DNA from 2 places in the Agathobaculum sp. LCP25S3_E8 genome. Region 2 is predicted to be linked to the other one. Evidence: predicted binding sites of a transcription regulator. Region 2 holds the regulator's gene; the other holds the start of a gene.
What was found. Region 2 encodes HrcA, which represses chaperone genes, less so after heat shock. Its sites were predicted from a motif close to TGTTAGCACTCNNNNNNNNNGAGTGCTAACA; they were not measured.
Positions count from the first base shown of each region.

Region 1: a site for HrcA is predicted at 3,295-3,325, ahead of ACTQ34_RS05405 (co-chaperone GroES). Genes of this name have one in related genera too.

Region 1 is NZ_JBQKJR010000009.1:59,943-67,496, reverse strand. Features, by position in the region: gene ACTQ34_RS05420 (MATE family efflux transporter) at 1-171, opposite strand, end outside; gene ACTQ34_RS05415 (helix-turn-helix domain-containing protein) at 331-1,191, shown strand; gene groL (chaperonin GroEL) at 1,315-2,940, opposite strand; gene ACTQ34_RS05405 (co-chaperone GroES) at 2,969-3,253, opposite strand; gene ACTQ34_RS05400 (THUMP domain-containing class I SAM-dependent RNA methyltransferase) at 3,440-4,564, opposite strand; gene ACTQ34_RS05395 (oligosaccharide flippase family protein) at 4,675-6,237, opposite strand; gene tgt (tRNA guanosine(34) transglycosylase Tgt) at 6,331-7,473, opposite strand; gene queA (tRNA preQ1(34) S-adenosylmethionine ribosyltransferase-isomerase QueA) at 7,522-7,554, opposite strand, start outside.
Region 2 is NZ_JBQKJR010000032.1:7,553-15,106, reverse strand. Features, by position in the region: gene dnaJ (molecular chaperone DnaJ) at 1-945, opposite strand, end outside; gene dnaK (molecular chaperone DnaK) at 1,022-2,872, opposite strand; gene grpE (nucleotide exchange factor GrpE) at 2,917-3,465, opposite strand; gene hrcA (heat-inducible transcriptional repressor HrcA) at 3,496-4,575, opposite strand; gene ACTQ34_RS11240 (Gfo/Idh/MocA family protein) at 4,835-5,854, shown strand; gene ACTQ34_RS11235 (Gfo/Idh/MocA family protein) at 5,960-6,964, opposite strand; gene ACTQ34_RS11230 (ABC transporter permease) at 7,157-7,554, opposite strand, start outside.

The DNA of each region.
Region 1 (7,554 bases), on a different contig from region 2:
CAGCAAATACTGCACCTGATTACACAAACTGACTCCACCCATGGCATCCTGACTATACCGGCCGAGCATTACGGTATCCATCATATTCACGCCATATGTCAATAGGTTTTGCAGCGCCAATGAAAGCGCTAAAATCATAAATGATTTATAAAATGTCTTTTCCTTTATCATCTTTAACACCTTATAAACATGCGTTTGTCATGGTCTTATCAGTATAAAGTTTATTTCTTACGTAAGCATACTGGATTTAACGCAGTTTTTCAATAATAAAACACTGCATTTTATTTATATTTTGTGCTATTATACATATAAGAGGTGATCACATTGAAAGTGAATAATGAACCGGGAGTGTTATCGCGTTCAGAACGCTTTTTTTCCACGCCGTCCGCAACCGCACGAACGCTGTTTTTCTATGTCACTCGTGTCGGACATTATTATTATGATGAACGATATGACTTTTCAGATACCTGTGATGCGGCCCGACAGGAGAGTCATAAGAATTTTTTTCTTGCGTTTATCCGTTCCGGCACTATTTTTTATGAGACAACACAGCAATTTGCGGCAGAACGCGGTCAAGTTGCATTGGTTGATTGCCATAAACCACATCACTTTTATACTGCGGGAGCGGCAGAGGCAATGTGGATTCATTTTGACGGTGCCAATGCCGCAGCCTTTTTCAATCAAATTATTGCCTTTCGAGGTGGTAAACAGGCTTTTACTCCGTCACCGGATGATAGAATCGAACAGGAAATGGCGCAAATCATCTCCGGATTACGCAGTGCCAATATCAGTGAAGTGGATTGTTCGCAGCGTATTTATCGTATCCTATGTGCACTTCTCTTTCCCTCATCGCCAACCAAAACCATTGCAGATGACAACGCCATATCTCAAGCAATTCACTATATCGACCAGCATTTATTTGAGCAAATCAGCGTAAGTCAGATTGCAGCGCATGTTCGTCTGAGTACTTCGCACTTTTCCAGATTGTTTCGCAGCGCAACCGGTTTTTCCCCTCACGAATATATCATGCTGCATCGAATCGACGAAGCAAAGGCATTACTGCAATCCACTTCCCTATCCGTAAAAGAGATTGCGTTTCGGGTTGGCTACCGCAGTGAAGTCAATTTCATTATTGCTTTTACGGACAAGACTGGTCTATCCCCCACACAATTTCGAAAAAATATTTTTTGAGTTTTATCAAAGCGCTTGCTTCACCTGACTTATCAAAAAAGAACAGTGTTAACATGGCTCCGTTGCATAAAAAAACGGCACCCACGATTGTGAGTGCCGTTTTTAAGCATTTGAGGAACAAGATTAGTACATTCCTGCCATATCCGGAGCCGCCGGAGCAGGTGCTACGGGTTCCTTCTTATCAGCAACCAAGCTTTCCGTGGTCAGAACCATGGACGCTACTGAAGCCGCGTTCTGCAACGCAGAGCGGTTAACCTTAGTCGGGTCAACGATACCATTGGAAATCATATCACCGTAAGTCTCCGTCGCTGCATCAAAACCATAGCCAACTTTACCGCAGTTCTTGACCTTATCTACAACAATTGCGCCCTCGATACCAGCGTTAAAGGCAATCTGCGCCATCGGTGCTTCCAAACCACGTGCAACAATCTGCATACCGGTCTTTTCATCGCCTTCTGCCGTCTCAGCCAGTGCTTCGACCGCTGCAATTGCGTTAACGTATGCAACGCCGCCGCCGGCAACGATACCTTCTTCCACTGCTGCGCGAGTCGCGTTCAGCGCATCCTCAATACGCAGCTTCTTTTCTTTCATTTCGGTCTCAGTGGCTGCACCAACCTTGATAACTGCAACACCGCCAGCCAGCTTTGCCAGACGCTCCTGCAGCTTCTCACGGTCAAAATCCGAAGTAGTACGCTCAATTGCACCACGGATTTCCGTTACACGGTTTGCAATAGCCTGCTTGTCTCCAGCGCCATCCACAATCGTGGTAGTTTCCTTGGTAACCTTGATCTGACGTGCAGAGCCAAGCATATCCATGGTTGCATCCTTCAGTTCGATGCCAACTTCCTCAGAAATAACCGTACCGCCAGTCAGGATAGCGATGTCGCGCAGCATATCCTTGCGGCGATCACCGAAGCCCGGTGCCTTAACTGCAACGCAAGTAAAGGTACCACGCAGGCGGTTGACAATCAAAGTGGACAGTGCCTCACCTTCAATATCCTCAGCGATAATGAGCAGCTTCTTGCCAGACTTAACAACCTGCTCCAGAATCGGCAGCAGTTCCTGAATGTTGGAAAGCTTCTTGTCGGTAATCAGCACGAGTGCATCATCCAAGTTTGCTTCCATCTTCTCGGTATCAGTGCACATATAGGGAGTGACGTAGCCACGATCAAACTGCATGCCTTCCACAACTTCGGAATAGGTCTCTGCAGTCTTAGACTCCTCAACCGTAATTACACCATCGGTAGAGACCTTCTCCATTGCCTCTGCAATCAGCTTGCCAATCTCATCATCACCGGAAGAAATCGCACCAACACGGGCAATATCATTAGTGCCGTCCACGGTCTTAGAATTCTTGGCGATTGCTTCCACCGCCGCATTAACCGCCTTGGAGATACCGCGGCGCATCACCATCGGGTTTGCACCAGCTGCAACGTTCTTCAGGCCCTCACGCACAAATGCCTGCGCCAGAACGGTTGCCGTCGTGGTACCGTCACCAGCCACATCGTTGGTCTTAGTTGCAACTTCCTTGACCAGCTGTGCACCCATGTTCTCATACGGATCTTCCAACTCGATCTCCTTGGCAATAGTCACACCGTCGTTCGTAATCAGCGGCGCACCATACTTCTTGTCGAGTACAACATTACGGCCCTTCGGACCAATCGTAACCTTTACCGTATCAGCGAGCTGATCGATGCCGCGCTGCAGAGCCTTGCGCGCATCCTCGCCGTAAATAAGCTGTTTTGCCATGATATATTACCTCCTGAAATACCGGTTCTTACTCAACGATTGCAAGAATATCGCTCTGGCGAACAATAATATATTTTTCGCCGTCCAGTTTTACCTCAGTGCCGGTGTACTTGCCGGTGATGACCTTCTGTCCCTTCTGAACTTCCATCTTAATTTCCTTGCCATCTACCACGCCACCCGGGCCTACTTCAATAATCTCAGCAACCTGCGGCTTTTCCTGCGCCGATGCAGTAAGAATAATTCCGCTGGCAGTAGTCTCCTCTGCCTCTACCATCTTGATCACAACACGATCGCAAAGGGGTTTGAGTTTCATAACGGATGCCTCCTATGAAAAATAATATTAACAAAGCCACTGTTTAGCACTCATGTAACCAGAGTGCTAACTCGACTATTATATTACATCAACTCTTGCCAATTGGCAAGAGGTTTTTTGGAAAATCCGTCAAAAAATTTATGAATTTTTTATGAATTGACTGGATATATTTTTTCACTTAGCAATTCAGTGTTTCGAGTGCTTAAAATACATATGCAGCTCGCATTTGATCATGCCATTATAGAGTTTTCTGCGCTTATCAGCCTTTCTTCCAAAACAACGTTCAAATAAGGGATCTGAACTGAGAATATACTGCTTCATTGGGGATTTTTCAACCGCAAGCCCAAACTTCTGGTATAATACCTCTGCTTCCTGCAGGTCAAGCAGGCGTTCACCATAAGGCGGATTTGCGATTAGCACTCCATTCCGAGCATAATCTCGTGCAACAGCATCTGCTTGTTCAAAAAACACCGTATTGGCCACACCCGCTTTTCGTGCATTCTCAATTGACAGCTGCACACAGGCAGAATCGATATCGCTGCCAACAATATCAAAACGCGCGCTGCCATCAGACATACCAATGGCATCTTCCCGCGCTTGACGCCAGACGGACGCATCAAAACAAGTCCATTTTTCCGCATCAAATGCGCGCATCAGGCCTGGCGCACGCCGCTGCGCAATCATAGCAGCCTCAATTGCAATCGTACCCGACCCACAGAACGGATCGAGAAACGGTTCTCTTCCTCGCCAGCGAGCCACCTTAACCAGTGCCGCTGCCAGCGTTTCCCGCAGCGGTGCCGCGTTGCTGTTAGCACGATAGCCGCGCTTATGCAGACCCGCGCCCGAAGTATCCAGGTACAGTTCCGCCGTATCACGCATAATTGCAAACTGGATCTGGTATTTAGCGCCGCTTTCCTCAAACCAGCTTTGATGATAGCATTCCCCCAGTCGGGATACCACCGCTTTTTTTATTATCTTCTGGCAGTCCGGTACAGAGTGCAGCGCAGAATTCAAGCTATGTCCTTTAACCGGAAACGCAGCGTCTTTAGGAATAAACTGCTCCCACGGCAGCGCGCGTACTCCCTCAAATAGTTGATCGAATGTTTTGGCAGGAAACATGCCCAGCCGAATCAATACACGCTCCGCACAGCGTAAATTGAGATTGGCCCATGCCAGTGTATTTTCGTCTCCTTCAAACAGTACGCGACCGTTTTCAGCATGTACATCACTCAATTTTCCGCCAAATCGCAACTCATCCGCCACAATGCCTTCCAGTCCGAATAGCGTCGGGCAACACATGGTTAATTCCATGTCATGTACTCCCCCTTTTCTCCTACAAAAAGGCTCCTGCCGGAATCGCGGGCAGGAGCCGTCATATTATGTGTTTATCTTATCTGTTTCATGCACATTTGTCAAGCGGTTCACCACATATGCAGCCTAGGCAAATACGGTTTTTCGATTCGTTTGGATAAATAATATAGTAACCGAATTCCCATTAGGCGCAGCACAATGATATAGAGAATTCCCACACTGACAACCGTACACGCCAGCACCGTGATATCGGAATAACAAATCTGCGAAAACATCTGATAGAAAACACGCGTCCAAAAGAACAACGCTGTTCCGCAAAACAATGGAACGCCAAATCTTCGAATTGGTCGCAACGAAAAGCCCACTTTCCGATAAAGAATAATAAAATTCAGGAGAAAAGCTGCGACTCCGGTAATTAACATAGCGATAAGATATCCATATATACCCATCCACGGAAACGCACACCAACGATACATCAAGAGCACCTGACACAGCTCTGCTCCCACCGAGATTACTACATTCCAATGCTGCAGGCCAAGTGCATTGAGAAGACTACCAGATGCCATTTGATAATAGCAGACCATTGCTGTAGCACCCAAAAGCGACACATAGGGCACACTCAGCGATTGTCCGAAAAACAACACACTGAGTTTAGGTGCAAGCGGAATCAAAACCGCAGTTGCCGGCACTGCAATCAGGCCAACCGTTGTTATTGCTCTGCCAACCAATGCCCGTACCCGTTTGCAATTTCCTATGGCTTGCGCCCCTGTCACAGCCGGTAACAATGCAGTACAAACCGAGCTGACCAAGGCGATGGGAAGCAGCAACAACGGCATCGCCATGCCGGACAGGACTCCCAGCGCGGATAACGCCTGTTCATAACTTAGTCCGGCAACCATCAACCGTTTAGGCAACAGAATTGAACCGGCCGAACTAATCACATTGCCCAGCAAAGCCGATGCGGAAACAGGAAATGCAATAAAGAAAAACTGACGTACCGTTTCTCTTTCCATCGATACTTGTTTCACATTTGGCATTTTCCAGTTTCGAAACAGAACGCTCAAAAAAGCAGCACTAAATATCTCGCTGATTACCATACCAGCAAATATCAACATGGCAATGGTGCCATAGTCCTTACCTTGATACTGGTAAAGCAAAAACCAAACCGTGGCAATACGAATCAACTGTTCACAAACCTCAGAAGTTGCTGCGTATTGCATCCGTTCCAAACCAATGAACAGTGATTTAAAGATATTCTCTATACCAGTCAGCGCAAGGCAAAGCAGCATAAATGGAAACGCACGTGCACAGCGGCCATCACCCAAAATATCAGATGCGATCCACTTTCCTCCCAGCAACAAACACGCTCCACAAAACATGCAAACCGAAAAGAAAACCAGAAAGGCCAACCGCAAAATCATACCAATCTTGCCCCGTTCACCTCGTGCCTCGCTTGCAGCACTCAGTCTAGAGCATGCCATGGTAATGCCGGACAGGCATCCAGCGTTACACACCAAATAAACAGAATGAACCAACCGGTAAACACCAAGACCTTCTGCACCTGCATAATGACTGAGCAGAACACGATACAGGAATCCAAGCGCCTGCAGTACAATATTCCCGCAGGCCAGAACACCTGCTGCATATAGAATGGTCTTTTTCTGAATTATCACAGCAAACCCCCATTTCAAAACAAAGTATGCTATGAAAAGCAGAAATATGAATCTAAAAGCCGGATTCACACAAGGAATCCGGCTTTTAGATTATTAAATTCGTTTGCTCATTTTCTCACTGTACTCTGCACGGAAAGCAGCAAACGTGCCGTTGTCCAGCGCATCTCGAATTTCCTGCATCAAATGATTATAGAACCAAAGGTTATGCATCACCAACAGGCGCTGCGACAACATTTCTCCACTCTTGAGCAAGTGCCTCAGATACGCACGCGAGAACCTACGACAGGTCGGACACTGGCAGCCCTCCTCAATCGGACGGTCATCCGTTTGATATTTGGCATTCATAATGTTGAGAACGCCGTTATGTGTAAACAAATGTCCATGCCGCGCATTTCTGGTTGGCATCACGCAGTCAAAGAAGTCGACTCCTCTGGCAACGGCTTCAATAATATTAGAAGGTGTACCCACCCCCATCAGATAGCGCGGTTTGTTTACCGGCGCATGCGGCAAAACTACATCCAGAATGTGATACATTACTTCAGTACTCTCACCAACTGCCAGACCGCCAATAGCATAACCAGGCAAATCCAACTCAACAATCTGCTGCATATGCTCGATTCTCAGGTCATCATAGGTACCGCCCTGATTGATACCAAACAGCATTTGATGCGGGTTCACCGTATCCGGCAAACTATTCAAGCGCTCCAATTCTGTTTTGCAGCGTCTGAGCCAGCGAGTTGTACGATCAATTGAATTCTTCACATATTCCCGCGGTGCCGGATTTTCAATACATTCATCAAAAGCCATTGCAATATCCGAACCAAGGTTGGATTGAATGCGCATGCTCTCTTCCGGCCCCATGAAGATCTTACGGCCATCAACATGGGAATGGAAGGTAACGCCTTCCTCCTTAATTTTTCGAAGCGTCGCAAGTGAAAACACTTGAAACCCACCCGAATCAGTCAGCATTGGCCCATCCCAACGCATAAAACGATGCAAGCCGCCCATTTGCTTCACAATCTGATCTCCCGGGCGCACATGTAGATGATACGTGTTGGAAAGCTCAATCTGACAGCCCAGTTCTTTCAAATCGAACGCGTCGACGGCCCCCTTAATAGCACCGGCAGTTCCAACATTTTGGAACACCGGCGTTTGCACGGTGCCATGCGCCGTGCAAAACACGCCTCTTCTAGCATTTCCTTCGGTTTTCAACAATTCAAATGTTCCGATTTGCATAATTCCCTCTTCCCATACGGTGTAATGCCACGTATATTTTGTCCTATCTTAAAAAATCAGCATGGAATCTCCAAAAGAGAA
Region 2 (7,554 bases):
GAATACTGTGCCGGTCTGCGTACCCTCGGGCACCTTATACTCGACACGACCGTCGATGGTCGGCACCTGCAGCGTGTCGCCCAGCGCTGCCTGCGTAAACGAAATCGGAATATCCACATAAACGTCCTGGCCCTCGCGTGTGAAAATAGGATGCGGACGGATGGAGATGGTCACAAACAGATCGCCTGCCGGACCGCCGTTAATGCCTGCATTGCCCTGACCGCGCTGCTGAATGGATTGTCCCTCATCGATACCGGCCGGGATATTCACCTTGAATTTGCGTGTCTTGCGCACACGGCCTGCGCCGCCGCACTTGCTGCACGGCTTTTTGATAATCTTACCTGTACCGCGGCAGTTCGGGCAGGCTCCCTGCGTTTGGAACATGCCGAGCGGTGTGCGCTGTGTTTGTGTCACAACGCCGGTGCCGCGGCAGTTCGGACAGGTTTCCGCGCTAGTGCCTTTGGCTGCGCCGGTACCGCCGCATTCATCGCAAGCCTCGATGCGGTTGACCGATATCTCCTTCTCGCAGCCAAACGCCGCTTCCTCGAAGGAAAGTATGATATTCTGTCGAATGGATTCGCCGCGCTGGGGAGCGTTGCGGCGCTGAGCGCGTCCGCCGCCAAAGCCGCCGCCAAAGAATGAGCCGAACAGGTCGCCAAGGTCGCCCATATCAAAGCCGCCAAAGCCACCGGCACCTGCACCGCCGCCGTAGCTTGGGTCAACACCTGCAAAGCCGAACTGGTCATATTTGGCGCGTTTATCCGCATCAGACAGCACTTCATATGCTTCGTTGACCTCTTTGAACTTGTCGGCAGCCTCCGGATTGTCTTTATTCAGGTCGGGGTGATACTTGCGGGCAAGACGGCGATAAGCCTTTTTAATCTCATCCTCGCTTGCGCCTTTCTGTACGCCAAGCACCTCATAATAGTCTCTTTTATCAGCCATTGTGATCCCTCAAATAATGGAAAATAGCATGCCGCAGGGCGGAACGGAAACCGTTCCGCCCAACGCGGCATGGAAATTACTTATTCTGATCGTCGTCCTTGACTTCGGTAAAGTCTGCGTCGACAAAGTCGCCCTGGGCGCCGCCCTGTGCACCTGCACCCGGCTGGCCGCCCATGTTGGCGCCGCCCTGCGGAGCCTGCTGCTGATAGATTTTGCCGGCCAAATCGCTGAACTTCTTGGAGAGGTTGTCGGTGGCCATCTTAATCATATCAGTATCCGTGCCCTTAAGCGCTTCCTTGACCTTATCGATCTCAGCCTGCACACCGCTCTTCTCATCTGCGGTCAGCTTGTCGCCCAGATCGGTCAGTGCCTTTTCGGACTGGAATACCAGCTGTTCCGCGTTGTTGCGGATTTCAACGGCTTCCTTGTTCTTCTTATCCTGCTCGGCGTACTGTTCCGCCTCGTGCATTGCCTTGTCGATCTCCTCCTTCGAGAGGTTAGTCGATGCGGTAATGGTGATCTTCTGTTCCTTGCCGGTGCCCAGATCCTTAGCCGATACGTTTACAATGCCGTTGGCATCGATATCGAAGGTGACTTCGATCTGCGGTACGCCGCGCGGAGCCGGAGCGATGCCGTCGAGGGTGAAGCGGCCGAGCGTCTTGTTGCCGGCTGCCATTTCGCGCTCGCCCTGCAGAACGTGAATCTCAACGGACGGCTGGTTGTCTGCCGCGGTCGAGAAGATCTGGCTCTTCTTGGTCGGGATGGTGGTGTTGCGGTCAATCAGCTTGGTGCATACGCCGCCGAGGGTCTCGATACCGAGGGACAGCGGGGTAACGTCCAGCAGCAGTACGTCCTTGACTTCGCCGCCAAGTACGCCGCCCTGAATAGACGCGCCGATGGCAACGCATTCATCCGGGTTAATGCCCTTAAAGCCTTCCTTGCCGGTAATGCCCTTTACGGCTTCCTGCACGGCCGGGATACGGGTGGAACCGCCGACGAGCAGAACCTTGGACAGGTCGGAAGCGGACAGGCCAGCGTCGCTCATTGCCTGACGAACCGGACCCATGGTGCGCTCGACCAGATCAGCGGTCAGCTCGTTGAACTTTGCACGGGTGAGCGTCAGCTCAAGGTGCTTCGGACCGGTCGCGTCCGCAGTGATATACGGCTGGTTGATGGAGGTCTGCGCCATGCCGGACAGCTCAATCTTGGCCTTCTCAGCTGCTTCCTTCAGACGCTGCATCGCCATTTTGTCGCTGGACAGGTCAATGCCGTTGGATTTCTTAAACTCTGCTACCATCCAGTCGATGATGCGCTGGTCAAAGTCGTCGCCGCCGAGGTGGGTATCGCCTGCGGTGGACAGAACTTCCAGAACACCTTCGCCAATGTCGAGGATGGAAACGTCGAACGTACCGCCGCCGAGGTCATAAACCATGATCTTCTGCTCGGCTTCCTTATCTACGCCATAAGCCAGCGCTGCTGCGGTCGGCTCGTTGATGATACGCAGTACTTCCAGACCCGCAATCTTGCCGGCATCCTTGGTCGCCTGACGCTGAGAGTCGGAGAAGTAAGCCGGAACCGTGATAACCGCCTGCGTTACCGGCTGGCCGAGGTAGGCCTCTGCGTCTGCCTTCAGCTTCTGCAGAATCATTGCGGAAATCTCCTGCGGGGAATAGGGCTTGCCGTCAATGTTGACGCGATAATCCGAACCCATGTGACGCTTGATGGAAATGATGGTACGGTCAGCATTGGTGACAGCCTGACGTTTTGCCACCTGACCGACCATACGCTCGCCGTCCTTGGAGAACGCAACGACAGACGGAGTCGTGCGCGCGCCTTCGGCGTTAGGGATAACGACGGACTCGCCGCCTTCCATAACAGCTACACAGGAATTGGTTGTACCTAAGTCGATACCGATAATTTTGCCCATAATTGATAGCACTCCTTTATGATAACAGTTTGCTTTACTAGATTTTAGTTGGCCACTTTGACCATCGCATGGCGGATGACCTTGTCGCCGATTTGGAAGCCCTGCTGGAACACTTCGGCAATCTGGTTTTCACCGAACGCCTCGTCCTCCACATGCATCACGGCGTTGTGGAAATTCGGGTCGAAGCCGGTACCTGCGGACGCCTCAATAATTGTGACGTTCAAGCCCTTGAGACTTTCGACCAACTGGGTCATAGTCATTTCTACGCCCTTTTTGTACTCCGCATCTGCGGTTTCTGCCTTCAGCGCACGCTCAAGATTGTCGTAGGTCGGCAGCAATGCTTTGACTGCATGGCTAACCGCATCGTTGTACGACTGTTCGCGTTCACGTTGGCTCCGCTTACGGAAGTTGTCATACTCCGCAGCCATGCGCAAGTAGCGGTCGTTGAGTTCGTCAAACTTGGCTTTCCAGTCCTCGGCAGGCTTTGCAGCCGGTTCTTCGTTTACGCTTGTTTCAGCGGCGTTTTCCGCTGTCTGTTCCGCAGCCGCCGTTTGTTCGGCTTCGGCAGCTTCGGGCTGTTTCTTTTTGCTCATATTAATTTAATGCCTCCATTTGCAGGGAAATCAGGAATTCCCGTCTTTTTCGTCCAAAAAAGTTTCCGCAATCAGCTTATTAAGTCCCTTGGCGAAGCGGCTGAGCTGCGCGGACAACTTGGCGTAATCCATGCGGGTCGGTCCAACGATACCGATGGCACCTTGGCCGATATGACCGATATCATATTTTGCGTAGATAGCAGAGGTTTCACGCAGGGGATTTGCTCCGTTTTCCGGCCCAATAAAAAACTGGATACCGTCGATTTTGCGTGTAGCCGGCAACAGATGCTTTCTGTCGTCCTCCATGTAATCGAGCAGAGCCTGTGCCTTGTTCAGGTCACGATATTCGGGAAAACGCAACAGTTTATTGGTGCCTTCCAGAAAAACCTTTTGGTTGCTTAACTCTTCAATCAGCTCTGCGATATATTCGGCAACCGGCGCAAGCAAGGCAGAAAGACCAGCGGCACGACGTACAATGTCAAAGCGCTCCGCTGTGATATGGCTGAGCGGCAAGCCGGTTAGCGTCTGGTTAAGAACGTAGGTGAGCAGCTCGGCCTCTTCTTTGGAAACATCGGCTATGGTGCGCACCATTTTATTCTTGACTGTGCCGGAGTCGGTTACCACCACGATGACAAAATTCATTTTGTCAATTGGGATGATCTCAAACTGCCGGATGGAAATTTGAGTCAGTGCAGGGGTGATAGCGACAGAGGCATAGTTGGTCAGGCTGGAGATTAGCTTGCCAGCCTCTTGAATCAAGCGGTCAAGCTCGCGCACCTTGGTTTGCATCATGGTTTGCAGCGGCGCTTCATCCTCACCAGTGTCAGTCGGCTGCTCCATCAGTTCATCCACGTACAGACGATAGCCCTGCGGCGAAGGAATGCGACCGGCAGAGGTATGCGGCTTTTCCAGATAACCCATTTCCTCCAACTCGCTCATTTCATTGCGAATGGTGGCAGAAGAAAAGGGGAGGGAATGTCCTTCTGTCAATGCCTTGGAGCCGACCGGCTCGGCAGTGCGGATATAGTCACCAATAATCGCTTTTAGGATTTGTTTTTTTCGCTCGGACAATTCCACCGAACCTGACTCCTTTCTGTTAGGGTTTAGCACTCATCCCTCCTGAGTGCTAAACTTAATTTACCACCCTGCGGCTGTAAAGTCAAGTGCCGTTTATGAATATTTTGTTAAATGATGCGCCCGTCTTTGTCACACGACAGAAGGGAGTGCCAAGGCCGGAAGACCGGCAGGAGAATTCGGCGTCTCTGGCTTGCTTTTCAGAGCGTGAAATGATATGATATTGTATGGAGAAAAGCGGCAGTCGGCCGTGTGAGAGAGAAATATATTCTCATAAAAGAAGGAGACAAATCACATGAAAGAAGTAAAAACAGGTATCGTTGGCCTGGGCCGTCTTGGCGCTGTGCATGCGGAGAATCTGGCCTTCAAGATTCCGGGATGCCGTCTGGTTGCTGCGTGCTCGCTGGAGCAGAAGGAACTGGATTGGGCAAAGGATTATCTCAAGGTTGATTACGTAACAACAGATTATAAAAAAATGGTGGACGAAGCGGATATCGAGGCTGTGGTTATTGTTTCCTCGTCGCCTGAGCACTGCTGGATGATTGAATACGCGCTGGATGCCGGCAAGCATGTCTTTACCGACAAGCCGCTTGGATGCTCGCTGGAGGAGTGCAAGCGCGCCGAGGCGGCGGTGGAGCGTCATCCGGATAAAGTGTTCTTCTTAGGATTTATGCGCCGTTATGACCCGTCTTATGCAGACGCAAAGGCGAAGATCAATGCGGGTCAGATTGGTAAGCCCTATCTGGTGAAGGCAACCGGTCTGGATCCGGAAGCACTGGTTGAAAGCTGCATCAAGTTCTCCAAGACTTCGGGCGGTATTTTTATCGATGCTGCGTCGCATGACATCGACCTGATGCGTTGGTTCCTTGGTGGCGAGGTAACTGAAGTGTACGCTGCGGGCACGACCTTCAAGCACCCCGAATTTGCCGAGAACGGCGATACTGAGACCGGCATGGCGATGCTTAAGTTTGATAACGGTACGGTTGCATTCCTGCATGTCGGTCGAACTGCGCCGCACGGGTATCATACCGAAACCGAAATTGTTGCAACCGAGGGCCATATCCGCGTAGCGGGTGTGCCGTGGAAGGATCGCGTCATGGTATATGACCAGTATGGTGCACGTCAGGAAATCATCGAGAATTTCCCGCAGCGCTTTGCAGAGGCTTATCTGCTGGAGATGGTGGACTTTATCGACTGCATTCAGAAGGACCGTAAACCTGAACTGACTGTTTATGACGGTACCAAGGCGACGGTTGTTACCTATGCCATTACGGATTCGTTCCATACCGGCAAAGCGGTCAAGGTAGAATATTGATTTTTGTTTTATTGTAGAATAACAAACAGCCCCGTGCCGATAGGCACGGGGCTGTTTGTACAATGCGTGAAAAAAGCCGCCCTGTGGGCGGCTTTTTGATAGGGCTTACTTATACATGGCAGGCTTGTCCATCATTTCAATCGGCAGGAATTGACCGGTGCCGCGCGAACGATTGAGCGCATCCGCTGCAACGCAGGCAGCATAACCATCCCAAGCGGACGGGCCGGTCGGACCGCCGGCAGCAAGCGACTTGACCCATTCGGTCAGCTCGATGTCATAGGCTTCGATGAAACGGTCCTTCCAGTCGGTCAGAATGGGGAAGGAGCGAGTTGCATTGGCGCGTTTGACGACTGCATACGGGTCAGGCAGGTTGACTGTACCCTTCTCACATACAACCTGACACTGAATGTCGTAGCCATAGGCATCGGCAACCTGTACTTCCACATCGATGCGTGCGCCCGACTGGGTTTCCAGCAGAACAATCTGCGGGTTATCATAGCCCTTGGTAGAGCAGGCAGACTGGCGTACTTTGAGCACCTGACCGTTTGCATATTCGTCGGAAAGCAGCCAGCGGCAAATATCCAGCTCATGAATCGCAACATTGGATACACCCATTTCGGTCTGGAAGCCGTCAGGCTGCGATACGTTGCGGTGACATGCATGAATCATCAGTGGTGCGCCAAGCTCGCCGGAGTCGATAATCCGTTTCATCTCAGCATAGCCACGGTCATAACGGCGCATAAAGCCAACCTGTACCAGTCGCTTGCCTTGCGCACACTCGGCCTCGATAATCTTCTCGCAATCAGCTGCATTTTGGGCAAGCGGTTTCTCGCAGAATACGTATTTACCGTGCTTGAGACACTCCAGTACATATCCGGCGTGACTCGGATCGGAAGAAGCAATCAGTACTGCTTGCACCTCAGGTGCAGCGATCAGTTCTTCGCCGGTTGCATAAGCACGCAGACCTTCATATTGCGCTGCCGTTTTGCGAGCAGACTCTTCAAAATAATCGGAGCAGGCGACCACCTGACAGCCGGGAACCAGATCGTGCAGACGGCGAATATGATCGCGGCCAATGGCGCCGCAGCCGATCACACCAATATTCAACATGTAGATTCTCTCCTTTGTTAGTAATTAGCGAAAAATAAGAGGATGATATGACAATGTATTACACCTAACGTGAAAGATTAAAATTCATTGATTTATCCATTTTCTGAATTATCAGAAGCAGGATGCAGAGGCTTTGAAGAGGAAAAAGACTGCCGCGAACGGCAGCCTTTTTCGGTGTATGAAGATGAGTGATTACTTTGCGGCCAGACGGCGAGCCTTTGCCTCCATACGCTCACGGGTAACGTCGAGCAGTACGGCGCCGATAATAACCAAGCCGAGGATCGAGTTCTGCATTGCAGAGTCGATGGACAGCAGGGTGAAGCCGTTACGCAGGGTCTGGATAATCAGTGCGCCGAGCATGGTGCCGAGCATGGTGCCCTTGCCGCCCATGAAGGAAGCGCCGCCGATGATGCAGGATGCGATAGCGTCGGTATCGTACGGCTGAATCGCGTTAACGCCGTTGCAGATACCGGAACGGCCGATGGAAACCAGACCGGCCAGAGCAGCCATCAAACCGGAAATTACATAGCAGAAGGTCAGAACGTTTGCGGAGTTGATACCGGACAGACGAGTTGCTTCCGGGTTGCCGC